DNA from 2 places in the Affinirhizobium capsici genome. Region 2 is predicted to be linked to the other one. Evidence: predicted binding sites of a transcription regulator. Region 2 holds the regulator's gene; the other holds the start of a gene.
The links. Region 2 encodes PhoB, which activates phosphate uptake and scavenging genes when phosphate is short. Its sites were predicted from a motif close to TGTCATNNANCTGTCAT; they were not measured.

Region 1: a site for PhoB is predicted at 2,773-2,789, ahead of ugpB (sn-glycerol-3-phosphate ABC transporter substrate-binding protein UgpB). Genes of this name have one in related genera too.

What each region holds. Positions count from the first base shown of each region.
Region 1 covers NZ_CDRNXD010000004.1:2,396,602-2,411,991, reverse strand. The annotation lists gene AC0JZ1_RS14930 (S9 family peptidase) at 1-1,375, shown strand, start outside; gene rsmI (16S rRNA (cytidine(1402)-2'-O)-methyltransferase) at 1,464-2,378, shown strand; gene AC0JZ1_RS14920 (YraN family protein) at 2,368-2,730, shown strand; gene ugpB (sn-glycerol-3-phosphate ABC transporter substrate-binding protein UgpB) at 2,854-4,176, shown strand; gene ugpA (sn-glycerol-3-phosphate ABC transporter permease UgpA) at 4,278-5,162, shown strand; gene ugpE (sn-glycerol-3-phosphate ABC transporter permease UgpE) at 5,172-6,020, shown strand; gene AC0JZ1_RS14900 (sn-glycerol-3-phosphate import ATP-binding protein UgpC) at 6,022-7,128, shown strand; gene gshB (glutathione synthase) at 7,217-8,173, shown strand; gene AC0JZ1_RS14890 (YifB family Mg chelatase-like AAA ATPase) at 8,306-9,838, shown strand; gene AC0JZ1_RS14885 (GNAT family N-acetyltransferase) at 9,861-10,772, shown strand; gene cysK (cysteine synthase A) at 10,809-11,774, opposite strand; gene AC0JZ1_RS14875 (LysE family translocator) at 11,807-12,418, opposite strand; gene dut (dUTP diphosphatase) at 12,471-12,929, opposite strand; gene AC0JZ1_RS14865 (peptide chain release factor 3) at 13,016-14,599, shown strand; gene betC (choline-sulfatase) at 14,620-15,390, opposite strand, start outside.
Region 2 covers NZ_CDRNXD010000004.1:2,257,881-2,273,270, forward strand. The annotation lists gene AC0JZ1_RS14190 (Hsp33 family molecular chaperone) at 218-1,207, opposite strand; gene argF (ornithine carbamoyltransferase) at 1,565-2,482, opposite strand; gene AC0JZ1_RS14200 (acetylornithine transaminase) at 2,558-3,754, opposite strand; gene AC0JZ1_RS14205 (GcrA family cell cycle regulator) at 4,175-4,729, shown strand; gene phoB (phosphate regulon transcriptional regulator PhoB) at 4,858-5,541, opposite strand; gene phoU (phosphate signaling complex protein PhoU) at 5,569-6,279, opposite strand; gene pstB (phosphate ABC transporter ATP-binding protein PstB) at 6,333-7,148, opposite strand; gene pstA (phosphate ABC transporter permease PstA) at 7,165-8,484, opposite strand; gene pstC (phosphate ABC transporter permease subunit PstC) at 8,481-9,965, opposite strand; gene AC0JZ1_RS14235 (substrate-binding domain-containing protein) at 10,155-11,189, opposite strand; gene phoR (phosphate regulon sensor histidine kinase PhoR) at 11,388-12,653, opposite strand; gene ppk2 (polyphosphate kinase 2) at 12,807-13,688, shown strand; gene AC0JZ1_RS14250 (hypothetical protein) at 13,692-14,918, opposite strand; tRNA gene AC0JZ1_RS14255 (tRNA-Thr) at 15,141-15,216, shown strand.

The DNA.
Region 1 (15,390 bases), 140 kb from region 2:
GAACGAAACCGTCCGGCACTGGATGGATGTCTCCCATATCGACGGTTGGCTGACCTGGCCCATCCTCTTCCATTCAGACAACAAGCGCTTATTGATGAAGACCTGTGTCGGCCGTGAGACTGCCGCTTTCGCTTGGCTGGATATGGAAAGTGGCGAAGAATCGATCATTGCAGAGCATCCTCGTTTCGATGCTCACAGGGTAATGGTGCATCCCACAACACATGATGCGGAGGCAGTCTCCATTGCAGCTGCTCGCATGGAATGGGTCAGCCTGACACCGGCGGTGGAAGAAGATCTTGCCCTCTTGCAAGCCAAGTTGGCCGGTTTCGAAATTGATATTGGCAGCCGGTCCGATGATGATCGTCGCTGGATCGTAGAGGCGCATACGGCACAGCAGGCGGTGACCAGCTTTCTTTATGATCGCGATAGCGGGACGCTGAGCGAACTCTTTCGTGCCCGTCCGGAACTGGATGCCTATCGGCTTGCACCGATGCGGACCATCGAAGCTAAATCACGGGATGGTCTGGATCTTCTTTCCTACCTGACACTCCCGGCTTCTGTGAAAGGTGAGCGACCTGAAGAGCCGCTGCCCATGGTGTTGTTTGTGCATGGCGGCCCGTGGGGGCGGGATTTTTACGGCTATCGCGGCGATCATCAATGGCTGGCGGATCGCGGCTATGCGGTGCTATCGGTAAATTACCGAGGTTCGACTGGATTCGGGAAATCCTTTGTCGCCGCCAGCGAAAAGCAGCATGCGGCCAAAATGCACGATGATCTGATCGACATGGTGAATTGGGCGATTCATGAAGGCATTGCAGATTCGGCCAAGATCGCGATCCACGGCGGTTCTTATGGAGGCTACGCCTCGTTTGTTGGTGCCACCTTCACGCCTGAAGTTTTCTGCTGCAGTGTACCCGTCGTCGGCATCAGCAACCTGCAGACGCTGCTGGAATCTATGCCACCCTATTGGGCCGGTTTTGCCGAGTTCATGTATCAAAGCTATGGCGACCCGCGCACGCAAGAGGGACGCGCCCTTCTGGCCGAGCGTTCGCCGATCCACAGGGTCGATCAGATCGCCAAGCCGATGTTGATCTTCCACGGTGCCAATGATGTGCGCTGCAAGGTTGCGGAAAGCGATAGTATTGTAGCAGCCATGCAGGCGAAAGGCATTCCAGTCACGTATGTGGTCTATCCCGATGAAGGACACGGTTTCCATAAGCCCGGCAATCGCCTTTCTTATATTGCCATGGCGGAAGCCTTCTTTGCCCAGCATCTTGGCGGCGACTTCGAGCCTTTCGGAGATGATCTTGATCAATCCAGCCACGAAATCCGGGTTGGCGGTGAGATTTTCGACCTTGCCGACACGGGACAATGAGGAGTAGCTGCAAATTCTCTCCGCCTTCCCCCGTAAGCGGGAAGTGCAACCTGCAACCAGAATGTTGCTGTAAGAATAGAAAGCAAGGATGATCGTGACGGAAGAGCGTCGAGCTGAGGAAAAAACCTATCGAGTGGGCAATGTCGCCATTCCGGCGCGGCCTGTGGAACCGGCGCTTTATCTCGTGGCGACACCAATTGGCAATCTTGGCGATATCACGCTGCGTGCGCTGGAAACCTTGGCGGGGGTAGATGTGCTGGCGTGCGAGGATACGCGGGTGACCCGCGTTCTCCTGGACCGTTTTGGCATTTCCGCACGGCCTTACGCCTACCATGAACACAATGCCAATGAGGCAGGGCCGAAGCTTCTGGCCGCTCTGGAAGCGGGAAAATCCGTGGCCCTGGTTTCCGATGCCGGTACGCCGTTAGTGTCCGATCCAGGCTATCGTCTGGGCCAATTGGCTATCGAGGCCGGCTTCAAGGTGGTGCCGATCCCCGGTGCCTCTGCGCCTCTGGCGGCCCTCGTTGGTTCTGGCCTGCCATCCGATGCCTTCCTGTTTGCAGGCTTTTTGCCGGTGAAAGAAAAGGGCAAGCGGGACAGGTTGGCGGAACTCGCCAAGATCCCGGCAACCCTCATCTTTTTCGAATCTCCCCATCGCATCGCCGATACGGTGGCCATTGCTGCCGATGTTCTAGGCCCAACCCGTGCGGCCTGCGTGTGTCGCGAATTGACCAAGACATTTGAGGAATTCCGGCGTGGCACGCTGGGCGAACTTGCAACGTCTTATGAGAATGCGACCGTGAAGGGCGAGATCGTCTTTGTGGTCGGGCCGCCTGCCTATGACGATGTGCCAGCCGCAGTCGATGTCGATATCATGTTGCGGGAGCTTGCACTCTCCATGCCTGCCACCAAGGCAGCAGCAGAAGCGGCGAGGCTAACGGGCCTTTCGCGCAAGGATCTCTATCAGCGGCTGATCGAGCTGAAGGACACCGATGAAGGCTAAGCTCCGCGACCGCAAACAGGCGGAACGGCGAGGGCGATGGTCCGAATATTGGGCAGCGCTTTTCCTGGTGGCAAAGGGCTATCGCATTATGAACCTGCGCTACAAAACCCGCAGCGGCGAGATCGATCTCATTGCTCGTAAGGGTAATCTGATTATTTTTGTCGAGGTGAAGGCGCGCAGAGAATTGCAGGGCGCACTGGATGCTGTAAGCTTTCACAGCCAGAAACGCATTCGCGCCGCCAGCGACCTTTGGCTTTCGCGCAGAAGCGATGCCGCTATCCTCTCACAACGATATGACATTATTGCTGTTTTGCCTTGGCGGTTTCCCAAGCATTTTACTGATGCATTCTGAATTTTGCATGGCTGTGCATTTTAGGAGGGCTTGTTACAGTCCTGTCATATATGCGTAACCTACATGTCACAGTAGATCGTTAATCAGCCCTCATCCTAACAACGGGAAAGAGGGACGATCCCCATGTTCAAGAAGCTCAGCCTCGCCGCAGCGGCGCTTGCCCTTTCGGCCACCACCTCACTCGCTGCAACCGAAATCACCTGGTGGCACGCCATGGGCGGCGAGCTTGGCAAGAAAATCGATGAGATTGCCGCCAAGTTCAACGAGAGCCAGAGCGAATACAAGGTTGTGCCAGTTTACAAGGGTAGTTACCCGGAAACCCTGACTGCCGCGATTGCCGCCTTCCGCGCCAACCAGCAGCCTGCCATCGTCCAGGTTTTCGAAGTCGGCACCGGCACTATGATGGCCGCCAAGGGCGCTGTCTATCCAGTCTACAAGCTGATGAAGGATGAGGGTGAGCCCTTCGATACGAAGTCCTTCCTGGCGCCGGTTGTGGGTTACTACTCCGATACGCAGGGCAACATCCTGTCCTTCCCCTTCAACTCCTCTACGCCGATCATGTATTACAACAAGGACGTCTTCAAGAAGGCCGGCCTTGATCCGGAAGTCGCGCCGAAGACCTGGAAGGAAGTCGAGGAATTCTCCAAAAAGATCGTTACCTCCGGTGCTGCCAAATGCGGCTTCACCTCTGCCTGGATTTCCTGGGTTCAGACGGAAAACCTCTCCGCCCTGCACGATCAGGCCTATGGCACGCTGGAAAACGGCTTTGGTGGTGTAAAGAGCGAGTTCACCTTCAATGGCCCGGTTCAGCAAAAGCATTGGGCAAACCTGAAGAAATGGCAGGATGAAGGTCTCTTCAAGTATGGCGGTCCGGTTGGCGGCGATAATGCTGCAACCATGTTCTTCTCACAGGAATGCGCTATCACCATGAACTCTTCAGGTGGTCGTGCAGCTGTCATCAATAACGCCAAGGACTTCACGCCGGGCTTTGCTCCGCTGCCTTATTATGACGATGTCACGAAGGAGCCGAAGAACTCCATCATTGGCGGTGCCACGCTTTGGGTTCTGAACGGCAAGGATAAGGCGACCTACAAGGGCGTAGCAAAGTTCTTCACTTACCTGTCCAAGCCGGAAGTTCAGGCAGACTGGCACCAGTACACGGGTTACCTGCCAATCACCAACGCGGCTTACGAGCTAGGCAAGAGCCAGGGCTACTATGACAAGACGCCAGGTGCTGACGTATCGATCAAGCAGATCATGCGTGGCACCCCAACGGCCAATTCCAAGGGCATTCGCTTCGGCAACTATACGCAGGAGCGTACGGTAATCGATGAAGAATTCCAAGCCCTTCTGGCTGGCAAGAAAGACGCCAAGCAGGCTCTGGATAGCGCCGTCGAGCGTGGCAACAAGCTGCTGCGCGATTTCGAAAAGGCCAATTCCAACTAATTGCCTTCTTTGATCGGTGGGGCCCGGCATTTGCCGGGCTCCTTTCTGCCTTTGTCCCTCATGGATTTGAGGGAGCGACCTATCCAGCCGAAAGCACGGCCATGAATACTAAACGCACAACCTTTGACAGTCGCCTGTTGCCATACCTTCTGGTCGCGCCGCAGCTTTTCATCACGCTCATCTTCTTCATCTGGCCAGCAGCACAGGCAGTAAAATCGTCCTTCGAGCGCGAAGACCCGTTCGGTCTGGCGACGTCATTCGTCGGCCTTGCCCATTATGCCGAGCTTCTGCAAGACCCCAATTATCTGGATGCAATTGGCCGAACCGCTGTCTTTGCAGTCTGCGTGACGATGCTTTCGATGCTGTTGGGGCTGGCATTCGCTGCGGCGGTTGATCGGCTCACACGAACCTCCAAGGTCTATACCACGCTGCTCGTCTGGCCCTATGCGGTTGCCCCGGTCGTCGCCGGTATTCTATGGTGGTTCCTGTTCAATACGTCCACTGGCCTCCTGCCCTTCTTCCTTGAGCGGTTCGGCATCCATTGGGATCATGACCTGAACGGCACCCATGCGATGATCCTGATCATCATTGCTGCTGCCTGGAAGCAGATTTCCTATAACTTCCTGTTCTTTCTCGCTGGCTTGCAATCCGTGCCGCAGGCGTTGATGGAAGCGGCCGCAATTGATGGGTCCGGCCCGGTCAAGCGCTTCTTCACCATCTCTCTGCCGCTGCTCTCGCCCACCACCTTCTTCCTGTTCATCATCAACGTGAACTACGCCATGTTCGATACGTTTCCGATTGTGGATGCAACGACAGTCGGTGGCCCGGCGCAGTCCACCACCACCCTGGTCTACAAGGTCTATCAGGATGGCTATGTCGGCCTGAACCTCGGCTCCTCCTCGGCGCAATCCGTCATTCTGATGTTGATCGTGATGGCGCTGACCTTCGTGCAGTTCCGCTTTGTCGAACGCCGCGTCCAGTATTGAGGATTGATCATGGTTGAGAACCGCCCTTTTCTGAACATCCTCACGCACGCATTCCTGATCCTCGGCTTTCTGGTCGTGGCGCTGCCCGTCTACGTGGCTATCATTGCTTCCACGCACGATGTTGCGACTTTGATGACAAGTCGAATGCCGCTTCTGCCGGGGTCTCACCTGATTGAGAATTACAGCGCGCTTCTAACGAGTGCCTCGGCCGCCAATGGTTTGCCGAACTATAGCCACATGGCGCTGAATTCGCTGATAATGGCAATTGTGATCACGGTTGGCAAAATCGTTATTTCAATCCTGTCCGCCTTCGCCATCGTCTATTTCCGCTTTCCGTTCCGGCAACTGGCTTTCTGGGTGATCTTTGTTACCCTGATGCTGCCGGTGGAAGTGCGCATCATGCCCACTTACAAGATCGTGGCGGATCTCGGACTTCTGAATTCCTGGGCAGGCCTGACCGTGCCGTTGATCGCGTCGGCCACTGCCACCTTCCTCTTTCGCCAGTTCTTCATGACCGTACCTGATGAAATGCTGGAAGCGGCGCGCGTGGATGGTGCAGGGCCAATGAAGTTCTTCCGCGATATCCTGCTGCCGCTGTCGCGCACCAATATTGGCGCGCTCTCCGTCATCCTCTTCATCTATGGCTGGGTTCAGTATCTCTGGCCGATCCTGGTGACCACGGATACCAGCTATTACACCCTCATGATGGGCATGAAGCGCATGGTCACCGTCCAGGACGGGGTAATCCAGTGGAACCTCGTGATGGCTGGTGCTGTGCTTGCCATGCTGCCCCCCATTCTCATCGTCATTTTCATGCAACGGCTGTTCATCCGCGGCCTTACCGAAACGGAGAAGTAACATGGCGACCATCTCTATCGCCGACGTCTCGAAGATTTATGCGGGTGGGGTAAAGGCCGTAAATTCGGTCTCCATCGACATTGCTGACGGCGAATTCATCGTGCTCGTCGGTCCATCCGGCTGTGGAAAGTCCACTCTGCTGCGCATGGTGGCGGGGCTTGAAACCATCTCCGAAGGCGAGGTGTCGATTGGCGGGCGTATCGTCAACCGCATGGAGCCAGCGGAGCGTGATATCGCCATGGTATTCCAGAACTATGCGCTCTATCCGCATATGACGGTTTACCAGAACCTGGCCTATGGCCTGAAAAACCGCGGCACGCCGAAAGCGGAAATCGATGCCCGCGTGGCGGAAGCGGCCCGGATGCTGGAGATTAACCAGTATCTGGAGCGCAAGCCCCGTGCACTTTCCGGCGGTCAACGGCAGCGCGTGGCCATGGGCCGCGCCATTGTACGCAAGCCTGCGGCCTTCCTCTTCGATGAGCCTCTTTCGAACCTTGACGCAAAACTGCGTGTTTCCATGCGCGGCGAAATCAAGCGCCTCCAGCGGCGTCTTGGCACCACCTCGATCTATGTGACCCATGATCAGCTGGAAGCCATGACGCTGGCGGACCGGCTGGTGGTGCTGAACGGTGGGCAGATCGAACAGATCGGCTCGCCGCTGGATGTCTATCACACGCCTGCCTCTACATTTGTGGCGAGCTTCATCGGCTCCCCGGCCATGAACCTTGTGCAGGGCGAGTTGCATGGAGACCGGTTGGCGGTTGGCCCGGCGGTTCTGGATCTCAAAGGCTATGCCCCTGTCTCCGGTCCCGTCACCATCGGTATCCGTGCGGAAGATTTGCGCGTCACGCATATGACCGACGAGGGGATACCCTTCCGGGTAGATTATATCGAAGAGCTTGGGTCGCAGCGTCTGGTGCATGGCTTTGTCGGCGACCAGATGCTCACAGCCGCTATGCCGGGCGAAATGGTTCTTCCAGACGTTCTGCACCTGGGGGTCGATCTTCGCAAACTGCATTTCTTTGATTCTGCCACCGGCAAGCGTATTGCGGAAACGCAAAACCAGCCACGAATGGCAGACGATGTTCGACATCACGCGACTGCGTGAGATTTGCCCATGCGCGAACGTATAACCAGCCGTTGCCATTGCCCGCCGGTCGTCCTACATCTGGCGGGCAATTTCTCAAGGGGCAGTCATGGCCAAGATTCAAAAAGTCGCGTTCCAGATGGACCATGTGTCTGGCATCAACATCACCGGCGATTCCACATTTGCTATGGCGCTGGAAGCGCAGGCACGCGGCTATGAACTGTTCCATTATACGCCTGAGCGGCTGACCATGCGCGACGGCAAGATTTTTGCCGCTGTGGAGCGCATGCAGCTTCGCGATGAGAAGGGCAACCACTTCACCCTGGGCGAACGTGAGCGAGTGGACCTTTCGACCATGGATATCATTCATCTGCGGCAGGACCCGCCGTTCGATATGGCCTATATCACCTCCACGCATCTCTTGGAGCGCCTGCATCCAAAGACGCTGGTGGTGAACGACCCGGCCTGGGTACGCAATTCGCCGGAGAAAATCTTTGTCACTGAATTTGCAGATCTGATGCCACCGACGCTGATTACGCGCGATGTGGGTGAGATTGCTCGCTTCCGTGACGAACTGGGAGATATTATTTTGAAGCCGCTCTACGGCAATGGCGGCGCGGGCGTCTTCCATTCCGCACGCGACGATCGAAACTTCTCCTCGCTCCTGGAAATGTTCGCCCAGATGTATCGTGAGCCTTTCATCGCGCAGGCCTATCTTCCTGCTGTCCGTAAGGGGGACAAGCGTATTCTGCTGGTGGATGGAAAGCCGGTGGGCGCCATCAATCGGGTTCCCGCTGAACATGACGCCCGCTCCAACATGCATGTGGGTGGCCGCGCCGAGGCGACAGAACTGACGAAGCGCGAACAGGAAATTTGTGACCGTATCGGCCCAGCCCTTCGCGAACGCGGCTTCCTTTTCGTCGGGATCGATGTGATTGGCGACTACATGACCGAGATCAACGTGACCTCTCCAACGGGCATTCGCGAGGTGAAGAAATTCGGCGGTGCCGATGCAGCAGCACTGCTGTGGGATGCCATTGAAGCAAAACGATCTGCCACTCTTTGATCGGTTGCAAATTTAGCTTCAACTTTAACAGGAATTTTGTTCTGCAATTGTTCTTGTTTTCAGCGCAAGGTTGTGCTTGATTGCCACCGTGTTGCGCGGCACATGATTTCCGCGGGTTTGAGCGGGAGTGCCATGGTCGCGCGGGTCAGTACGGTTGCATTTCAGGGTATCGAAGGCGTCCCTGTTGACGTGCAAGTCATGGTGGGCCCTGGCAAGTTGGCCATGCAAATCGTGGGTCTGCCGGATAAGGCTGTGGCCGAAAGTCGCGAGCGCGTGCAGGCAGCGCTTCATGCCTCAGGTCTGGCATTGCCGCCAAAGCGGATTACCGTCAATCTTGCGCCCGCGGATCTTCCCAAGGAAGGGTCGCATTTCGATCTTCCTATCGCGCTTGGGCTCATGGCCGCGATTGGCGCCATTCCCGGTGATGCCCTTTCCCGCTTTGTGGTGATTGGTGAGCTTAATCTCGATGGTACGCTGGCTCCTGTCGCAGGTGCGCTACCTGCGGCGATTGGCGCCAATGCGCTGGATAAGGGCTTGATCTGCCCGGCAGATAGCGGGGCCGAGGCGGCGTGGGCTGGATCGGAAATTGAGATTCTCGCTCCACGTAGTCTGATCGCGCTTGCCAATCATTTTCGCGGCACACAGCTGTTATCACGGCCAGCGCCCGCCATTCGTGCGAACCCGACTGATCTTCCCGACCTTGGCGATATCAAGGGCCAGGAAAGTGCCAAGCGAGCCTTGGAGGTGGCAGCGGCAGGCGGTCATAACCTGCTCATGGTTGGGCCTCCCGGTTCGGGGAAGTCCATGCTGGCGGCTCGTCTCCCCTCGATTTTACCGCCTCTGTCGGCGCCAGAACTGCTGGAAGTCTCGATGATCCATTCCATTGCGGGCCAACTGTCGGGCGGCAAGTTGTCGGATCGTAGACCGTTCCGCACGCCGCATCATTCCGCCACCATGGCAGCGCTTGTTGGAGGTGGTATGCGGGCAAAGCCGGGAGAGGCTTCGTTGGCGCATCACGGCATTCTCTTTCTCGATGAGTTTCCGGAATTTTCGCCGCAAGTGCTGGATGCCCTGCGCCAACCATTGGAAACGGGCGAATGCGTAATTGCCCGCGCCAATCACCGTGTCTCCTATCCGGCGAGTATCCAGCTTGTGGCGGCAATGAACCCATGCCGCTGCGGCATGGCGGGTGAGCCGGGTCACACTTGTGCCAAGGGGCCCCGCTGCATGACGGATTATCAGGCCCGCATCTCCGGGCCGCTCCTGGATCGCATCGATATCCGCATCGACGTCCCGGCTGTTTCAGCGGCAGACCTTATACGTCCAAGGCCAGCCGAAAGCAGTGCGGAAGTAGCGGCACGAGTAGGCCGTGCGAGAGACAGGCAACGCGTTCGCTTTCAGGCGGCAGGCTTGCCCTATATCAGCACCAATGCCCGCTGCTCGACCTCGCTCATCGAGCGCTTTGCCGAGCCTGATGCCTCAGGCCTGCAGTTGCTGCGCGATGCTGCCGAAAAGCTTAAATTCTCCGCCCGTGGCTACCATCGTGTCTTGAAGGTCGCCCGCACTCTTGCAGACCTGAGTGATGAAGATAAGGTTGGCCGCATTCATCTGGCTGAGGCGATATCTTACCGTATTGCAGGCGAGCGATTAACTGCTGCTGCGTGACGAGTGGGCAGCCGTCCCGCGGATGCCAAGTTACGTATGCCAAGTTGTTGCGTTGAGGTTACCAGTGGCGCTTGTACGCATAACCTGTGAGGACCATGAATGGCACGCTCCCTTCTTCCAGCTCATGGAAGAGGTGTTCGGTCTCTCCGGCTTTCGCGATTGGGGCGCACTCTGTGGATGGTCAGGAGACTACGTCGTTCATGGATGGGAGGAAAACGGACGTCTGGTTGCCAGTCTTGGTGAAACAAGAATGGTCCTGACCGGTTCTGACGGTCGTGCGTTCGATGCCCTCCAGTTCGGCGCGGTTGCGACCGCCAAGGAGGCTCGTGGCCGAGGTCTGGCGCGGTACCTGATCGAAAACGTCTTGAACGTGGCCGACAGATCAAATCTAGCCGTGCTCCTGTTTGCCAATCCTTCTGTAATCGATTTCTATCCGAAGTTCGGCTTCAGGCGAGTGCCCTGTCAACGTTTGTGGATTGATCAACCGCATGGAAGCAGAAGCCAGGCTCTGCCAGGCAAAATTCTTGATCCTCAATCACTGAATGATCGGAAGATGGTCGAGATTTTAATAGCAAAATCTAACGCAGCTGGGGGCCTTTTGCTCGCAAAGCGTTCCATGGGTACTATCCTCTGGCACTGGCTCAACTCCAATCTCACTGCTGTTTATCTGCAAGAATTTGACAGTATCGCTTTTATTGAACTGACAGAGAATGACCTGTTCCTTGCGGATTGTCTCGGTGGAGAAGAGGCGGAGGACGCTGTCGTCAAAGCCTTGGTTGGAGTGCGGCCTGCAATAGAATTTGGCTTCGTGCCGACCAGCAAAGCGCTGTTGGAACGACTGACACAGGCTGCTGATAAAGACTGCTACATGTTCTGGCTTGGTCCAAGACTGCCTAATGAGCTGATGCGATTTCCGGCTTTAATGATGACGTGACGAGGGCCGGAGGAACCGGCCCCACACAGTTTAGAATCAGCCACCCAAACCGTCAAAAAGCACTGTCGAAAGATAACGTTCTGCGAAGGATGGAATGATAACAACGAGGTTTTTGCCTGCATTCTCTGGCCGTGAGCCAACCCTGATCGCAGCTGTCAGTGCCGCACCTGATGAAATGCCAACCGGCACGCCTTCCAGCCGCGCGACGAGGCGTGCCATCTCCACGGCGTCCTGGCTGGCAACAGTGACAACCTCGTCATAGATGGTGGTGTCCAGAATTTTTGGCGCGAAACCTGCGCCGATGCCCTGAATTTTATGAGGTCCGGGTTCGCCGCCGGAGAGAACAGGAGATTCAGCCGGTTCAACGGCAATGACCTTAAGGTCGGGCTTGCGGCTCTTGAGAACCTGGCCTGTTCCGGTGATTGTGCCTCCCGTTCCGACGCCCGAGACGAAGAGATCGATCTGACCTTCGGTATCGTTCCAGATTTCTTCGGCCGTCGTCTGACGGTGGATTTCAGGATTCGCAGGATTTTCGAATTGTTGCGGTACAATTGCGTCCGGCAGGCTTGCCGCCAGTTCTTCGGCCTTGGCAATGGCACCCTTCATTCCCTTTGAGCCTTCCGTCAGGACCAATTCCGCACCAAGCAGAGCCAGCATCTTGCGGCGCTCGATGGACATGGTTTCCGGCATGGTCAGGATCAGGCGATAGCCTTTGGCGGCAGCGGCAAAGGCAAGCGCGATGCCCGTATTGCCCGAGGTCGGCTCAACCAGCACCGTCTTGCCGGGTACGATCTTACCTGCAGTTTCCAGTGCTTCGATCATCGCCACGCCAATGCGGTCCTTCACCGATGCGATGGGATTGAAGAATTCAAGCTTGGCCAGAAGATTTGCCTTCACGCCTTTCTCTTTGGCGAGCTTGTCGAGACGCACCAGTGGCGTGTTGCCAATTGTTTCGGTGATAGAAGAATAAATCTTTCCGCGACCGGGCTTGGTATCTGACATTACTCTCTCCGTCCGTTATCAACGAGTTAAGTTCAGCGTACTGCGATATAGGCAGCGGTTCCAGCCAGCACCGCCGCAGCACTGCGGTTCAACGTTTGAAGTGCCTTGGGTTTTGCAAGCATCGTCCGCGCCTTGGAGGCAAGCAGGATGTATGGCAGCAAAACGCACAACAGCACGATGAAGGTGATGCCAACCAAAGTGACATAATCCTGCGCATCTATCGCATCGAGCGGGATGAGCGTTGGCACAAGCGCGACATAGAACAGCATGGTTTTTGGATTGCCGAGCGTGACGAGCAGGCCGGAGAGAAAAGCCATCCAGCCGTTTGCGCCCGTTCGTGCCTGAATATTCTGCTTCAACAGGCCAGCGGTCCAGAGCTTCCACGCGATGTAGCAAAGATAAAGCACACCTAGGTATTTGATGATGAGGAAGGGCGTGGTGAAATTCTGCGCCACGATGGCAAGTCCCAGAACAACAGCTGTGAGATAGAAAAGGTCGCCCAGAATGAGGCCCAGCCCCATGTAGAAGGTGGGCCGGAAGCCGGACCCAAGTGCACGTGCTACAATGGCCGTCATGCCGGGGCCGGGAATGGCGGCGGCAATAAAAAGAGCGGCAGCATAGGCAAATAAGGTGGTAAAGGTCATGGCGAACTCTGCGTCTTTGTCAGCTCTGACGTGTCGGAATAATTACGGCAGCTTATACACCCGTTGAGCCAAATCCACCCGCGCCCCGTGTTGTCTCGCTAAAATTTTCCGCCTCGTCGATGCGGGCCTGAACGACTGGGGCGAAGATAAGCTGAGCGATGCGCATCCCGCGTTCGATGTGGAAATCATCTTCACCAAGGTTGATGAGAAGCACTTTCACTTCACCGCGATAATCGCTGTCGATGGTGCCCGGTGTGTTGAGGCAGGTCACGCCGTTCTTGAATGCAAGGCCGGAGCGTGGGCGGACTTGAATTTCAAAGCCCTGCGGAATCTCAAAAATGAAGCCGGTCGGCACCAGCATTCGCTTGCCGGGTGAGAGCGTCAAAGGCTCACTCACGGCTGCGCGCACATCCATGCCTGCCGCCCCCGGCGTTTCATAGGCAGGCAAATCCAGCCCCTCGCCATGCGGTAGCCGAATAAGTTTCAGGACAGGACCGAGGATATCGCGCATCAGGTTTCTCCGTGTTCTTCGCCCGGTCAATTGCATAATTGCCTCGAAATCGCTAGATACGCGGCAACTCAAAGGATTTACTCGACATGGCTGAAAGCATTGCCGAGGCGGTATCTCGCCGCCGCACCTTCGCGATTATCGCGCACCCGGACGCCGGTAAGACGACTCTCACCGAAAAACTGCTGCTGTTCGGCGGGGCCATCCAGCTTGCCGGTGAAGTGAAGGCGAAGAAAGACCGTATCCAAACCCGATCGGACTGGATGAAGATCGAACGTGAGCGCGGCATCTCCGTCGTTACGTCCGTGATGACGTTCGAATATGAAGGTAATGTCTTCAACATTCTCGATACGCCCGGCCACGAAGACTTCGCGGACGATACCTACCGCACGCTGACTGCCGTGGATGCTGCCGTCATGGTAATCGACGCCGCCAAAGGTATCGAGCCACGCACGCTGAAGCTGTTCGAGGTATGCCGCATGCGCGACATTCCGATCATCACCTTCGTCAACAAGATGGACCGCGAAAGCCGCGATACGTTCGAGGTTCTGGACGAGGTTGAGGAAAAGCTGGCGCTGGATACCGCGCCGATTACCTGGCCGGTGGGTCGCTCCAAAAGCTTCTGTGGCTCCTACAATCTGGCCAACAGCACCTTCCGGGGCAGCGATACCCAGGTTGAACCAACCAAAGTGAACGGCCCTCAGAGCGTGGCCGATCACCTGCCGGAAAATGAGCGTCAGGCGTTTGTCGATGAGTTGGAACTGGCGGTCGAAGCGTGCCGTCCGTTCGACAAGCAGGCTTTCCTCGAAGGACACATGACGCCGGTTTTCTTCGGCTCGGCACTGCGCAATTTTGGTGTTCGCGACCTGATCAATGCGCTTGGCGATTATGCGCCGCCGCCGCGTGACCAAGTGGCGGATATCCGCAAGGTTCATGCGGCTGAAGACAAGATGACTGCCTTCGTCTTCAAGATCCAGGCCAATATGGACCCGAACCATCGCGACCGCATCGCCTTTGCCCGCATCTGCTCCGGCAAGCTGGAGCGCGGCATGAAGGCGCGTTTGGCGCGCACCGGCAAGCAGATGGGCCTCACGGCTCCGCAATTCTTCTTCGCGTCCCAGCGCCAGTTGGCAGATACGGCCTATGCGGGCGATGTTGTAGGCATTCCGAACCATGGCACGCTGCGCATTGGCGACACGTTGACGGAAGGCGAAGCGCTGGTGTTCCAGGGCGTGCCGAACTTCTCGCCGGAAATTCTTCGCCGCGTGCGTCTGGAAGATGCCATGAAGGCGAAGAAGTTGAAGGAAGCGCTTCAGCAGATGGCGGAAGAAGGCGTCGTACAGCTTTTCTCACCGGAAGATGGCTCGCCCGCTATCGTGGGCGTTGTCGGTGCGCTGCAGCTCGACGTGTTGAAAGAACGTCTCTCGGCGGAATACAGCTTGCCGGTCTCGTTTGAGATGTCGCGCTTCTCCGTCTGCCGTTGGGTATCTGCGGATGACAAGGCGGATCTGGAAAAGTTCATCACCGTCAAGCGCGGCGATATCGCTCGCGACCTGGATGGCGATCCCGTTTTTCTCGCGCAGGATGCGTTCTCACTACGATACGAGGCTGAACGTTATCCAGCTATCAAAATGGTCGCCATCAAGGAATATCACGTCGCCAAGGCAGCGTGAGGGGAATGTCGGCGCGGGGATCACTCCCCGCGCGGATAACGCTGGTTTTCCTCCAGCACGTTCAGATCCATGTGATTGCGCATGTAGCGCTCCGAAGCTTTTTGCAGTGGCTGATAATCCCAAGGAAAATAAGCCCCGTTGCGAAGTGCAGGATAAACCACCCAGCGTCGCGCTTGGCTTTCACGCACAGCCTCATCGAACCGGCGTAAATCCCAACGCTCCTGCATCATCGCCGTCATCCGCAGCAATTGCTCCGCATGGTCCGCGGAACCGGCAAGGTTCTGAGTCTCGTGCGGGTCACTTTCCAGATCGAAAAGAAGAGGCGGGTCGGCCTCGCAGAGCGTCAACTTGAAGCGCCCGTCACGCAGCCCAACCAGCGGCGCAATCGAGCCTTCAGCGGCATATTCCATGGGAACCGGCCCGCGAGAGTCTGTGCCTTTCGCAAGCGGCGTCAAATCCTCGCCGTCAGTCCAGCGTGAAAGCCGCGTAAGATCGAGCCCAGCGAGTGCGCCAATGGTCGGTGTTACATCGAGTGTTGAAGCCGGCTGGTTTACGAGAGCGGGCGCCCAGTCAGGTGCCGCGATCATCAAGGGTACGCGAGCCGATCCCTCAAAGAAGCACATCTTGAACCAGAGGCCCTTCTCGCCCAGCATATCGCCATGGTCTGAGACAAAGAGGATGATGGTATTATCGACCATCCGTCCGCGCTCCAGCACGTCCAGAATTTCGCCGATCTTATCATCGACATAGGAAATATTGGCGAAATAGCCGCGCCGCGCGCGCCGTACCTG
Region 2 (15,390 bases):
AACTTTTTGTTTTTACGCGTTTCCGGACGGAAAACCGCTATGCACTTTTCCTGGAAATGCTCCAGTCCATGAAAACCCTCCGGATGGCCTGTTGATCGGGATGGGATTACATGGCAGCGAGCAAGCGCAAGGCAAAGCTTGTTGGCCTTGTCGAGCATTGGTCGCCATCAGGTGGCCGATCTCCTTTATCAGATGGAGACCGGCACAGGCATCACCGTCAGTTTGGTTTGAATTCCGAAGGATCGTAGCGATAGGTGGTGGAGCAGAATTCGCAGGTGACGGCAATTTCGCCGTTTTCCTGGCTGTCTTCGATTTCTTCTGCCGAGAAGCCATCGAGAACGCCTTTGATTTTTTCCCTCGAACAACTGCACTGGTCCACCACTGCCTGTGGCTCATAGATGCGCACGCCGCGCTCGTGAAACAGGCGATAGAGCAGCCGTTCGATGCCGACCTGCGGATCGGTCAATTCGTCCGTATCCACTGTTTCTACCAGCATGCTGGCTTCGGCCCAGGCGTCATCCTCAACGAAATCCACTTCGCGTTCATCGCCATCGCCACCATGAATATCCGGTTGACGCATACGCTCTGGCGCTTCCGGCAAGAATTGCGCGAGCACGCCACCGGCCCGCCAGGCATGGCGGGCCTTGCCCTCGGCATCCCGATCAAACAATTCCGCCACGCCGAGGCGCACCTTGGTGGGGATTTGCTCCGACTGCCGGAAATAGACGCCAGCAATCTCTTCCAGCGACGAGCCATCCAGCGGCACGATGCCCTGATAGGGCTGCATGCCGTGGCCCTGATCGATGGTGAAGGCCAGAACGCCATGCCCGAGAAGTTCGGTTGGCGAGACCTTGCCAGCCTTGACGGCAGCATCAAGCGCATCTTCCTCAAAACGGGCATAGGCGCGCATGTTCTGCGGGCTGGTGAAATCCGCCACCAGAAGATCAACCGGGCCATCGCCCTTGGTTTGCACGGTAAAGCGGCCTTCGAACTTCAGCGACGTGCCGATGAGGGCGGTGAGAACAATTGCTTCCGCCAGCAGGCGCGCAACCGGAGCCGGATAGGCATGGCGGCCCAAAATCTGGTTCAAAAGCGGGCCCATTTGCACCGCGCGGCCACGCACATCCAGACCTTCCACCTGGAAGGGGACAACGCGATCATCACCTGCAAGATCAAGTTCACTCAGATCGACGATGGCTTCAGCCATGATTTCACTCCTTCGCGCCGGAGCTTTCCATTTCGCACATATGGCGTTCAAGCGGAACCGCTTGACGCATAATTCCTTAAATCGAACTCGATTCAAGGCAAGCATTATGCAGCAAATGCAAAGTGTTACAGCGTGCCTTTGTGCGACCTATGGCGCACGGCGCTGTAAGCATGGAAACAGGCCGACGATTTTTATGTTGAGGTGCGCCCCGGGGAACGGAGGCAGCGTTGGGTTGACCGACACATGGGAATGCCGCCCGCCAAAATCAAGGCAGACGGCAAAGCCGACAATCAGCTTCTGCTTTGGCCAAACACATGTGCGGACGGAAAACCGGAGACCACTTTTCCTGGAAATGCTCTAGATTGCGCCAAAGCACCAGGCCAGGACAGACTTCTGCGCATGAAGGCGGTTTTCCGCCTCATCGAAGACAACCGACTGCGGGCCATCAATGACCTCATCCGTGACTTCCTCACCGCGATGGGCGGGCAGGCAGTGCATGAACAGCGCATCCTTGTTTGCCTTGGCCATCAACTGCTCATTCACCTGGAATGGCTGGAAGATATTGTGGCCACGGGCCTTATGCTCCTGGTTCATCGAGATCCAGGTATCGGTGACAACCATATCCGCACCGTCTACGGCACGTTCGGCATCATGGCACAGCATGATGTCGCCGCCATTGTTGCGCGCCCAGTTGAGGTACTTATCCAGCGGCTCGGAACCGAGCGGCACGGCCATGTTCATGCGGTAGCCGAAGCGTGCCGCACCTTCCACGAAGGAATGCAGCACATTGTTGCCATCGCCCGTCCAGGCAAAGGTTTTGCCAGCAACCGGGCCGCGATGTTCCTCATAGGTCAAGAGATCGGCCATGATCTGGCAGGGATGGGTTTCATCCGTAAGACCATTGATGACCGGCACCGTTGCATGCTCTGCCAGTTCCAGCAGCCGCGTATGATCCGTCGTGCGGATCATGATGGCATCCACATAGCGCGAGAGAACCTTGGCCGTATCGCCAATGGTTTCCGCGCGGCCAAGCTGCATTTCCGTGCCCGAGAGAAACAGGGTTTCGCCACCCAGCTGGCGCATGCCGACATCAAAGGAAACGCGGGTGCGCGTGGAGGGCTTCTCAAAAATCATGGCCAGCATCTTGCCTGCCAGCGGCTTATCCGCCGTGCCAGCCTTGGTGGCCTGCTTGCGGGTGCGCGCATCATCCAGAATGGTGCGCAGCTCGCCAGAGGAAACGGCAGAAAAATCGAGAAAATGCTTTGGAGATGCCATGATGTACAATCCATTAAGGCCACTCAGGCCATTGGGGCGCCATCCGGCGGCCCGTTTCGCTCAAAAACTGCCAGCTCAGGCAGACTTCTTCAATTGTTCGTTCTGAAGCTTTTCCGCAGCCTTTTCGATGCGAGCAAGGCCCTCACGCGCCTCTTCCGCAGTGACCACCAGCGGCGGCAGCAGACGGATGACGTTATCGCCAGCCGGAACACCGAGAATATGCTCCTCGCGCATGGCTGTTGCGAGCTCGCCAGCCGGAACGCGCGCCTTGATGCCGAGCATGAGGCCTTCGCCGCGGATATCCTCGATTACATCCGGGAAGCGATCTTTCAGCGCCGCGAGACCCTGGCGGAAGACCAGAGCGACGTCGCGCACATGCTCCTGGAAGCCTTCGCCCAGCACGACATCGAGCACGGCATTGCCCACGGCCATGGCCAGCGGATTGCCGCCATAGGTGGTGCCATGCACGCCGGGCTTCATACCGGAGGCCGCTTCCGCCGTGGCAAGGCAGGCACCGAAGGGGAAGCCGCCGCCGATACCCTTGGCGACCGCCATGATATCCGGCGCGACGCCCGACCATTCATAGGCAAAGAACTTGCCGGTACGGCCAACGCCCGTCTGCACCTCATCGAACATCAAGAGCAGGCCATGGGCATCGCACAGCGCCCGCAGCTCCTTCAGGAATTCCTTCGGCACGACGCGGATGCCGCCCTCGCCCTGGATCGGCTCGATGAGGATGGCAGCCGTGTTCTCTGTGATCGCGGCCTTCAGGGCATCCAGATCGCCGAACGGAACCTGATCGAAACCGGGAGCCTTGGGTCCGAAGCCTTCCAGATATTTTTCCTGCCCCCCAGCGGCGATGGTCGCAATCGTGCGGCCATGGAATGCGCCTTCAAAGGTGATGATGTGGAATTTTTCCGGGTGACCCTTGGAATAATGGTAGCGCCGCGCTGTTTTGATGGCGCATTCCAGCGCTTCCGCACCCGAATTGGTGAAGAACACCTTATCCGCGAAGGTGGCCTCTGCGAGGCGGCGCGCCAGACGCTCCTGATCCGGGATCTCGTAGAGGTTCGACAGGTGCCAGACCTTCTCCGCCTGATCCTTCAGCGTGGCAACGAGATGCGGATGCGCATGACCGCAGGAAGTGACCGCAACGCCCGCACCGAAATCCAGATATCGCTCGCCAGATTCCGTCACGAGCCAGACGCCCTCACCGCGCACGAAACGCAGCGGAGCCCTTGCAAACGTGTCGAAAAGTGCGGCTTCAGCCATGGCGACATCACTCCTTGGGCAGTTATCTCAAACGATGGGCGGCACATGCCGCGAAAAATTAAAATGCCGCCCCAATGGACGGCGTCGGCACTATCAGCATTTCATTCGCGCGTGTCAACAAATCGCTTGGATCGCAAGGCATTTCAGCCTTCCTGCACAGACAAGACTCACGGTTGAAATCGCTGTGGCAAAAATGACTCTGTTGTCAAGCAAGTTGGGGAAAACCCGGAAATCGATTCGCTGCGATTCCGCCGACTCTTGCCACCGAGTCCACCGCCTATTAGGTTAATCATCAATTACTAGACTGCATGCGGCGGAACTAGTCACCGAAAGTATAGATATAGTACATGCGACAAAAATTATTTGTCGTAGCGGTGAGTGATTCTGTCTTTTAATGCGTGCTCAAGGCGGAGAGACTGCATGAACTGGACAGACGAACGTGTCGAGAAGTTAAAGCGGCTATGGGCTGAGGGCTTGAGCGCCAGCCAGATCGCTGCACAACTGGGCGGTGTGAGCCGCAATGCGGTGATTGGCAAAGTCCATCGCCTGAACCTTCCAGGCCGCGTGAAGGCTGGCGGAACGGCAACGCCGACCCGCGCACCGAAGCGCCCTGCGGCCCCTGTTCAGCGCCCGGCAACCTTTGCTGCCCGCCCGCAATCTCCGGCACCTGTTCGCAACCAGCCTCGCCCTGCAGATTTTTCAGCCATGCAGGATGAAGTAGAGGCATCGGCCTCCGAGCCCCGGATTCTGGAAACGGTCAGCAATGCAGTTGTGCCGATGGCGCGCCGGCTGACCCTGACAGAGCTGACCGAGCGCACCTGCAAGTGGCCAGTTGGCGACCCGCTGAAGGACGATTTCCACTTCTGCGGCGCAGAAGCTTGCGACGGTTCGCCCTACTGCAAGTATCACGCCCGCATGGCTTACCAGCCGGTGACCGAGCGTCGCAGAGCCGCCAATGCGGTTGCTCGCGGCTGAGAGCCAGCCGAAAAGACAAGAACTTAAAAAAGCGGGACATGTGCCCGCTTTTTTTGTGCCTGCCATAACGTGGCCAAAGAAAAACCCGGCACCTTCGGGACCGGGCTTATCTTGCAGGAACCTAAACTTCACGATTCCATGGAATAGCCCGCGCCGCGCACGGTGCGGATGACATCCTGCATATTGGAGAAGTTGAGCGCCTTGCGCAGACGCCCGACATGCACATCGACCGTGCGTTCATCCACGTAGATATCGTGGCCCCAGACACCATCCAGCAGCTGCGAGCGGGAGAAGACGCGGCCCGGTGACGCCATCAGGAATTCCAGCAGACGGAATTCGGTGGGCCCGAGGCGCACTTCGCGGCTCTTGCGATGGACGCGATGGGTCTCGCGATCAAGCTCGATATCGCCGCAGCGCAGAACGCTGGAGAGGACCTCGGGCTTGGCCCGGCGCAGCATGGCCTTGACGCGGGCCATCAGCTCCGGTGTCGAGAAAGGCTTCACCACATAATCGTCTGCGCCGGTGGCAAGGCCGCGCACCCGCTCATTCTCCTCGCCGCGCGCCGTCAGCATGATGATGGGCAGGCGCTCCGTCTCTGGCCTCATACGCAGACGGCGGCAGAGTTCGATGCCGGAGACGCCGGGCAGCATCCAATCCAGGATCAGGAGATCGGGAACACGCTCCTGCAGACGGATTTCCGCCTCGTCACCACGAAGGATGGTTTCAACCTCGTAGCCTTCGGCCTCGAGGTTATAACGAAGAAGAACGCTCAGCGCCTCTTCGTCCTCGACAACAGCGATTTTGGGCAGCATGGCTTTAAGTACTCCGGCCTGTCAGGCTTATTCGGTCACAGCGCCGAGCGTGTTGGAGCTGTCGTCCTTCGGACGCTCGCCCTGCGGCGGCGCACCCGTTGCGATGAAGTAGATGGTTTCCGCAATGTTGGTCGCGTGATCGCCGATGCGCTCGATGTTCTTGGCGCAAAACAGGAGATGCGTGCAGGTGGTGATGTTGCGTGGATCTTCCATCATGTAGGTCAGAAGCTCGCGAAACAGCGAGGTATACATGGCGTCGATCTCTTCATCGCGCAGGCGAATGGCTTCCGCCTTTTGCGCCGAGCGATTGGCGAAGACATCCAGCACTTCCTTCAGCTGGACGAGCGCCAGTTCGGAAAGATGTTCGAGACCACGCGCCAGCTTGCGCGGCACGCCGGTTCCCTGCACCGCCATCACGCGCTTGGCATTATTCTTGCCAAGATCGCCCACACGCTCCAGATCGGCGGCGATACGCAGCGTGCCGATGATTTCACGCAGATCGGACGCCATGGGCTGACGCTTGGCAATCGTCACGATGGCCTTTTCCTGGATTTCGCGCTCGGCTGTATCGAGGATCACATCGTCGGAGATGACCTTTTGCGCCAGGGCGCCATCGGCATTGACCAGCGCACGCACGGCATCCGCGCACATCTGCTCGGCAAGGCCGCCCATCTCGGAAATGCGGCGGTTCAGGTATTTTAGCTCTTCATCAAAGGCCGATGTAATATGCGATGACATGAATTTTTCCTCGGATCTGGCGTTTTCGATGCGGTCAGGATGGTCTCAAAGGGTCAGCCGAAGCGGCCCATGATGTAATCCTGCGTGCGCTGATCGTCCGGGTTGGTGAACATCTTGTCGGTATCGTTCTCTTCCACCAGCTGCCCCAGATGGAACATGGCCGTGCGCTGCGAAACACGCGCCGCCTGCTGCATGGAGTGGGTGACGATGACGATGGTGTAGTTGGAGCGCAGTTCGTGGATCAGTTCTTCCACCTTGGCCGTGGCAATCGGGTCCAGCGCCGAGCATGGCTCGTCCATGAGGATGACTTCCGGCGAAACGGCCACGGCGCGGGCAATGCAAAGGCGCTGCTGCTGACCGCCGGACAGACCGGTGCCGGATTCCTGCAGGCGATCCTTCACTTCGTTCCAGAGGCCAGCCCGTTGCAGGCTGGCTTCCACGATCTGGTCCATATCCGCCTTGTTGCGGGCAAGGCCGTGGATGCGCGGGCCATAGGCGATGTTTTCATAGATCGACTTCGGGAACGGGTTTGGCTTCTGGAACACCATGCCGACGCGGGCGCGAAGCTCCACGACATCGATGGCAGGATCGTAGATATCGTCGCTATCGAGCGTGATACGGCCGGTGACGCGGCAGTTTTCAATCGTATCGTTCATGCGGTTCAGCGTGCGCAGGAACGTGGACTTGCCGCAGCCGGAGGGGCCGATCAATGCCGTCACGGTGTTCTGGCGGACGTTGAGGTTCACATCGAACAGCGCGCGCTTTTCGCCGTAATAGACCGACACGTCCTTGCCGATCATCTTGTAGGAAACGTCATTCATTTTCTGATCCAGCGCCTTTTCTACTGCTGCTTCGGACATCATGTTCATGGATCTGTCTCCTTGACTACCAACGTCTTTCGAAGCGGCGCCGCAAGAGGATTGCGCCGACATTCATGACAATAAGGAACAGGAGCAGGATGATGATCGCTCCCGAGGTGCGCTCTACGAAGGCACGTTCCGCCTCGTTTGCCCACATGTAGATTTGTACCGGCAGGGCCGTGGATGGGTCCATCGGAGTGGTTGGGTAATTTGCAACGAAGGCAACCATGCCAATGAGAAGCAGAGGTGCGGTCTCACCCAGGGCGTGCGCGAGACCAATGATCGTGCCAGTCAGAATGCCCGGCATGGCGAGCGGCAGGACATGGTGGAAGATGGTCTGCATCTTCGAAGCGCCAAGACCAAGGGCTGCCGAGCGAATAGACGGCGGCACGGCCTTCAAGGCGGCGCGTGTGGCGATGATGATGGTGGGCAGCGTCATCAGGGTGAGCACGAAGCCGCCAACGAGCGATGCCGAACGCGGCAGGCCCATGAAGTTGATGAAGACCGCAAGTCCCAAGAGACCGTAAACGATGGAGGGAACGGCTGCGAGGTTGTTGATGTTGACCTCGATCAGATCGGTAAAGCGGTTCTTCGGCGCAAATTCTTCCAGATAGATGGAGGCCGCAACACCGATGGGCAGCGACAGCACCAGCACGATCAGCATCATGTAGAAGGAGCCGATCAGGGCGACGCCGACCCCGGCAGCCTCAGGACGGCTGGAAGCGCCGTTGAAAAAGATGCCCGTGTTGAAATGCTTGGCCAATGAACCGGCTTCCGCCAGCTGCTTCATCCAGCCCACCTGCTGATCGGAAACCTTGCGGTTTTCTTGCGGCACGGACAGATTGATCTGCCCCTTGAAGGCGGAATCGAGATCGCCGGATGCAAGCAGCGTTACATTCTGCGTCGTGCCGATGATGGAAGGATTGGCAACGACCATATCCCGCAACTGCGTACGTGCACTATCAGAGAGCATCTGACCCACTTCGCGCAGCTTGGTGCGATCGGTCGAAGCAACGCCCAGAGCCTTGGCCAGCGCATTGCGTGCCAGCACAGGATAGTTCGCCGTCATCAACAATTGCGCATTTTTTTCCCGCTGGTTTTGCGGATCGATGACCTGCTGCGAGAATTCGATGGGCAGCGTGATCATGGTTTGCTGAAAGGCAGTATAGCCCTTCGAGACCACGGACCACAGCAACACGAAGAGAAAGATCAGGCCGAAGGCAAGTGCTGCAATACCATAGGCGCGAAAACGACGCTCAGCAGCATAGCGCTTCTTGATACCAATATCGCGGCGCGGGGCGCGGGCACCCGCAGCGACGGCCGAGGGGGTGACGACCTGGCTCATTCGTACTGCTCCCGGTATTTGCGCACAATGAACAGCGCATAGATGTTAAGGCAAAGCGTGATGACGAACAGGGTGATACCCAGGGCGAAAGCCACCAGCGTCTGTGGAGAGGTAAATTCAAGATCACCCGTCAACTGGCTGACGATCTTGACGGTCACGGTGGTCATCGGCTCGAACGGGTTGAGCTGAATGCGGGCGGCCACACCGGCGGCCAGAACCACGATCATGGTTTCGCCGATGGCGCGCGACGCGGTCATCAGGATCGCGCCGACAATACCCGGCAGAGCAGCAGGCAGGACCACACGCTTGATGGTTTCAGACCGCGTGGCCCCAAGACCCAGCGAACCATCACGCAGCGCACGCGGCACGGCAGTGATGATATCATCTGACAGCGACGACACATAAGGGATCAGCATGATGCCCATGACGAAGCCAGCGGTGATGACGCTTTGTGCCTGGATAAAGCTGGCATAATCGCCCGTCACCAGACCATTGATCTGCGAGGAGATGTCGCGAAGGAATGGGCCGACCGTTGTGAGCGCGAAGAAGCCGTAAACAATGGTTGGAATACCGGCCAGAACTTCCAGAAGCGGCTTGGTGACGGAGCGCACCTTGGGAGAGGCGTATTCCGACATGTAGATGGCGGCGAAGAGGCCGATGGGCACGGCAAACAGCATGGCGACGAAGCCGATGTAAAGCGTGCCGAGGAGAAGAGGAATGAGACCGAACTGGCCTTCGGAAGCCGTTGCACCGGCGGCAGCAAAGCGCGGGTCCCAAACGGTGCCGAAGAAGAATTCATGGGCGGGAACACGACCGAAGAAGTGGGTGGCCTCGGTCAACATCGAAGCGATGATGCCAACGGTGGTCAGGATCGCGATGGAAGACGCAACGACCAGGCTGGCGAGAATAACGGACTCGACCTTGTTGCGTGCGCGGAAGCGAGGAGCGATGAGGCGATAGGCGAGCAAGGCGCCAGCAAGTGCGACCAGAATGACAAGTCCGTTGCGCAGCAGAGTGCTGGTGGCATTCATGCTGTTCAGGTCATTGGCGGCCTTGACCATATAGGGTTCGGGATCGCCTGCGATGGCAACACCGCGCGAACCCATCAGCGGGCGCAAATCTGCCGGGTTACGCTCTGCCTGCTCCCGCTCGTCCGGCGAAAGGGCGAGCATGCCGCGGGCAATGCCTTCGATCATGCCGAAAGCGAGACCTTGCGTTGCTGGCGACTGTGCCTGCACATCTGCCGGGAATTCGCCACGGATGGTGGAATTGATGACGGCAGGCGCCGCAACCAGCCAGACGCCCAGCAAAAGCAGTGCGGGCAGCGCGGACCAGACGGCAACGAACATGCCGTAATAGCCCGGACGTGAATGCATGGTAGACGAGCGACCGCCCGCAAGAGCTGACGCGCGGCGACTGCCGGCCAGATAACCGATCAGCGCTATGCCGAGCGTGATGAACAGGAGCATGGAAGTTGTCATAAAATCCCCCGGCTTGGGCTTGGCAATGGGATTTTCATCCGCATCGAGCACCTCTTGAAAGAGGCCGTACAGAATTCCGGTTAACAGGATACTGAGCCTGTCGCAGCAGCGGCACATCTGTTGCGCGCGACAGACAAAAAGCCCGTGAAGGAATGAAGCCGGCGATCTGATCGCCGGCTCCACTTTGCATTACATGGTCTTGCCAGCTGCAAAGTCCTTGCGGACCTGCTCACGCTGGTTGTCTGGAGCGGCAACCAGGCCGTATTCTGCCAGCGGAGAATCCGGGCCAACCATGGCGTCAGACGTGAAGAACTCAACATATTCCTTCAGGCCTGGGATAACGCCGAGATGTGCCTTCTTGACGTAGAAGAACAGGGGGCGGGAAACCGGGTACTTGCCGGTGGAGATGGTTTCCGTGGACGGAACGATGCCATCAACCGTTGCGACCTTCAGCTTGTCCATGTTGTTTTCGTAGAAGGCGAGACCGAAGACGCCAACGCCGGTCTTGTTGGCAGCGATACGCGCCAGCGTTTCGGTGTAATCGCCGTCGATATCGACAGCCACGCCATCCTTGCGGATTGCTACGCACTTGGCAGCAGCCTGCTTGGCATCGGTGATGGAAGCCTTGATGACTTCAGCGGCACCGGCCTGCTTGCAGCCTTCCGACATGATCTTCTCTTCGAAGACTTCGCGCGTGCCGTGCTTGGAGCCAGGAATGTAAGCGGCAATCGGACCCTTTGGCAGGGTCGGGTTGATATCGGACCAGTTCTTGTAAGGGTTGGCAACGAGCTTGCCATCAACCACGACTTCGGCAGCGAGTGCTTTGTACATGTCCTTAGGCTCAAGCTTCATTTCGCCGTTGCTGGAATCCGTTGCGAAAACGATGCCATCGTAACCGATGCGGATTTCCTGGATTTCAGTAACGCCAGCAGCCTTGCAGGCTTCAATTTCGCTCTTGTTGATCGGGCGCGAAGCGTTTGCAATGTCGATGGTTGCTTCGCCAACGCCCTTGCAGAATTCCTTCAGGCCAGCGCCGGAACCGCCGGACTCAACAACAGGCGTCTTGAAGTTCGGGAAGGTTTCGCCAAACGTTTCAGCGACGATCTTTGCGTATGGAAGAACGGTGGAGGAACCGGCGATCTGGATCTGGTCGCGCGCAGAGGCGGCACCGGCGAAAACGACAGATGCAACCAGAGCAGCTGCGGAAAGTTTCAGGACGGTCATTTAATTCTCCCGTGATGGGCTGGTGTGGACGCTGCCTTTCGCTGACCATCTCTTGTGGTGCCAGCACTTCGGCGCGCCACTCTTAGCCGCCGGAGCACCACCGTTTTATGTCAGTTGGATGAAACATTTATGACAGGCTAAAATATTGAAAGATATAATCTATTTTTCAATGCAACAGAATGGCAAAAGCAATTTTTGTCAAAAACGAACGGTGAAGGTTGTACCCTTGCCCAATTCAGATTTCACGACCAAACGTGCGCGGTGGCGCGTGAGGATGTGCTTGACGATGGCAAGACCCAAGCCGGTGCCTTTTTTGGACCGGCTATCGGCCACGCTGACGCGGTAAAACCGTTCCGTTATACGCGGAACATGCTCTGCCGGGATGCCGGGGCCACGATCCATCACGCTGAATTCCACCGTGCCTGTTTCATCCCGTCCCAGATGAACATCCACGATCTTGCCCTCCTGCCCATATTTGCAGGCATTTTCGATCAGGTTCTCGATGACCTGGATCAGCTCATCCCGGTCACCCGTGACCTCCACCTTTTCTTGCGGCAGATGCATGATGATGTCGACGCCCAGATCATCTGCCAGGGGACTGAGGGAATCCCGCACATGGCCAATCAGCGGAACAAGATCAACCTGCTGGTCCGGTGCGATGTGTGACTTCAGTTCCAGTCGCGAGAGGGACAGGAGGTCATCCACCAGGCGGCTCATGCGGGTGGCCTGATCGAGCATGATGCCGAGGAAGCGCTCATGCGCTGCGGTATCAGCCTTTGCCGGCCCTAAAAGCGTTTCAATGAAACCGCGCAGGGAGGCAAGCGGCGTTCGAAGCTCGTGGCTGGCATTGGCCACGAAATCCGAGCGCATGCGATCCATGCTGCGCAGATCGGAAATATCGCGGAAGGACAGAGCAAAAAGCCGCTGTTCCCCCTCCATGGCCGGGATGGGCTTGATGCGTGCCACATAGACCCGTTCCGAAGGCAGACGCTCAGAATGTTCGATCTGGTTTGGTTGGCCGGTCTGCATGGTATCGCGCACCATGTCGAGAATGCCAGGAGACCGCAGCCGGGCCGACAAATGCTGGCCGCGCATCAGATCGCCAAAGGCCTTTTGCGCAGCGGGATTGGTTTCCAGGATCGTGCCGTCTGAGCCAAGGACGATGACCGGCATATCGATGGCTGCAAGGGCAGCGCCCGTGATCTTCAATGTATCGACGGGCTTCACTTCGGTAACGACAGCCTGAGGTTCTGCCTGCTCCACTGGTTTGGAGGCTGGCAGAGTGAGGACGGATAGAACAAGGAGAAGCCAGCCGAGAGCGACCAGATAGGCCGGAGATTGCGCAAGAAGTGCCAAGCCTGCCAACAGGGTTGCAGCGACCAGCACCAGCCATGCCTGCTTCAGCCGCTTGCCCAGCGTCTCCACCCGATTTTCAGGCATCATCTCTAACCTCGCATCCACCATGCGCACCTCCCCAACCTGCGGGGGAGATAACCTGCCAGCATGACAGCTATACAGCGTGCGCCTGTGGACGCAGGGAAAAAAATGCGGACCACTTGCAAACTTCTGCCACTTGCCCAGACTTCTTTACAGGATGACATGAAGCGGAGGTTACACATGACTGATTCCGGCGAAAGCCGCGCCGTTGAACTCGATATCGGCGGCACATTGCGGGTTTTCGATATCGACAACCCGAAGCTGCCTGACTGGGTTGACGATACTGCCCTCACCTCCGGCGGTTTTCCCTACAAGAAGAAAATGAAAAGCGAGCAATACGAGGCGGAACTGGAAGCCTTGCAGATCGAGCTCGTCAAGGCACAGCTTTCCATGCGCCAGACAGGACAACGGATTCTGGCCCTCTTCGAGGGACGCGACGCGGCGGGCAAGGGCGGCTCGATTTTTGCCATTCACGGCGCCCTCAACCCCCGCTATGCCCGAGTGGTGGCCCTGACCAAACCGACGGAGACAGAGGCGGGGCAATGGTATTTTCAGCGCTACGTGACGCACTTCCCCAGCAAGGGTGAAATGGTTCTCTTCGACCGCTCCTGGTACAATCGTGCTGGCGTGGAGCCCGTGATGGGCTTTTGCTCGCCCCAGGAACACAAGCACTTCCTCAAGGTGACACCAAGCTTTGAGCAGCTGATTGTGGATGAAGGCATCCACTTTTTCAAATTCTGGCTGAATATTGGCCGGGAAATGCAGCTCAAACGTTTCCATGACCGCCGCCACGATCCGGTGAAGATCTGGAAACTGTCATCCATGGACGTCGCCGCGCTGACCAAGTGGAAAGATTACACCCAGATGCGCGATCTGATGGTGGAAAAGACCCACACCACATTTGCGCCCTGGACTATCGTACGCGCCAATGACAAGCGGCGCGCGCGCCTCAATATCATTCGCCACATTCTCCACACCATCGATTATGAAGGCAAGGACAAGAAGGCGATTGGCGAGATCGACGACAAGATACTTGGCTTCGGCCCCGATGCGCTGAAATAGAGCTTACTGGCCTGCCAGGGCGCGGATGGAGAAGAGAATAACCGGCTGCTTGCCACCCAGTATGTCGCTATTGATGAAAATGCGGCCCGGCTGGGTGGGGGCCAGCGTTTTGTCAAAAGTGACGCGGAACAGTGTATCCGACCGCTCCTGCGTGGCTGTCACGCGATGGCGCGAGCAATCGCCGAGGCTTGAGAAATCACAGCGAATGGCAAGCTGCACCGACTTGTCGCCCGCCGCCTGAAGGGTCACGGCAATCGTCGAAGTCTTGCCCGCCAATTGACGCAGAACCTCTGACGGAACTTCGATGGCGACATCGCCAGCCGTATCAGCGGTAGCGGAGGTAATGCGCAAAGCCGGACCATCGGCCATTTCAACCGTGTCGGCGCTGGCCTGTGGACCAGGAGAAACGCGGGCTTTAGTATTGTGACCGAAAATCTCCAGCCACTCAGAGGAGAAACCCTGGCTGGGATCAAGCGCGGTTGTCGGCGCACCGGTGAAATCCTCTTCCTGCACGGAGGCAGGAGGATTGGGCACGCTCTTGTCCCGCTCGGCATAGGACATGAATACGCCCGCCGTATAAGCCCACCACAGGCCGACACCAATGAAGGTGAAGAAGATAAGATAGATGAAGAGGCGCGAGATGAGGCCGCGCTTGCGGCGCTTGCGCTTCTCACCCGGCACCTGCGGCGCGATATCGGCCTTTGCCTCCGCTTTTGCGGATTTTTCCTTACGCGAAAACAGGCCGCGACGGCGCTTCTGCGGCACGCTGCGCTGGGGCGATGGCACGAGCCGATCCGCATGGGGTTCCGCCCGCATCGGCTCATGCGCTTGTTCAGTTCTTGACTCAGTCCTTGATTCCGGTCGGACACCGCCCAGATCGCCCTGATGGCTTTCGCTCGAAGGCGTTTCACGGGTCTGCCCGCCCAAGGAAGGCCCGCTTGCATGCGCAGCAGGGCTTACAGCACCGGGAGCGAGATTGAGATCCGGCTCGACCGAAAGTTCCGGCTCATCTGCCGTAGCGTGAGCGGTTTCCTCGCTCTCGATCTGAAGGATGACCTCTTCCAGACGCGTCTCTTGCGCGTTGATGATCTGAAGATCGGTGATCTGCTGCTTTTGCAATCCGGCCTGCAGCGCCTGCCGGGCGGAATGATAAATCCGTGCGCGCACATTCGGGTCAGCGCGGTCAGAACGCTCCAGCGCGTTCCTAATTGCCGTTTCCAAACCGCTCACGAAATATCCTTCTTGATTGATTGCGCGTGTATTCGTTCATCTTCCGGTAACCTCTTGCCGCGGGAACTGCAAGCACTGCAAGCCACTGAGTTTTTATCCCCAGGCAAGGCGGCTTGATGGCAGGGTCACCTCGCCCATGAAAAAAGAGTGGATTTACCCGCTTGAAATCGCCCCCCATTCCATGTATTTGGCCCCTCACACCGCGAGCGACTGGCTCGCCGGGCCGCTTTAGCTCAGTTGGTAGAGCACGTCATTCGTAATGACGGGGTCACGTGTTCGAGTCACGTAAGCGGCACCATTCAGCAACCTTACCTCACAGAACCTCCCGTTCCAGCAAGCGCGCTTGATCTCACTCGATCCTTGCAACCTTGAGAGGCCGCGACTGCAAATTCCCGCCATATTTGAGCAAAATGCCAGTCAAGCACTTGCAATCTCGCGCAAAAGGGCTTTGGCTAAGTGAAAATTCAGGAAT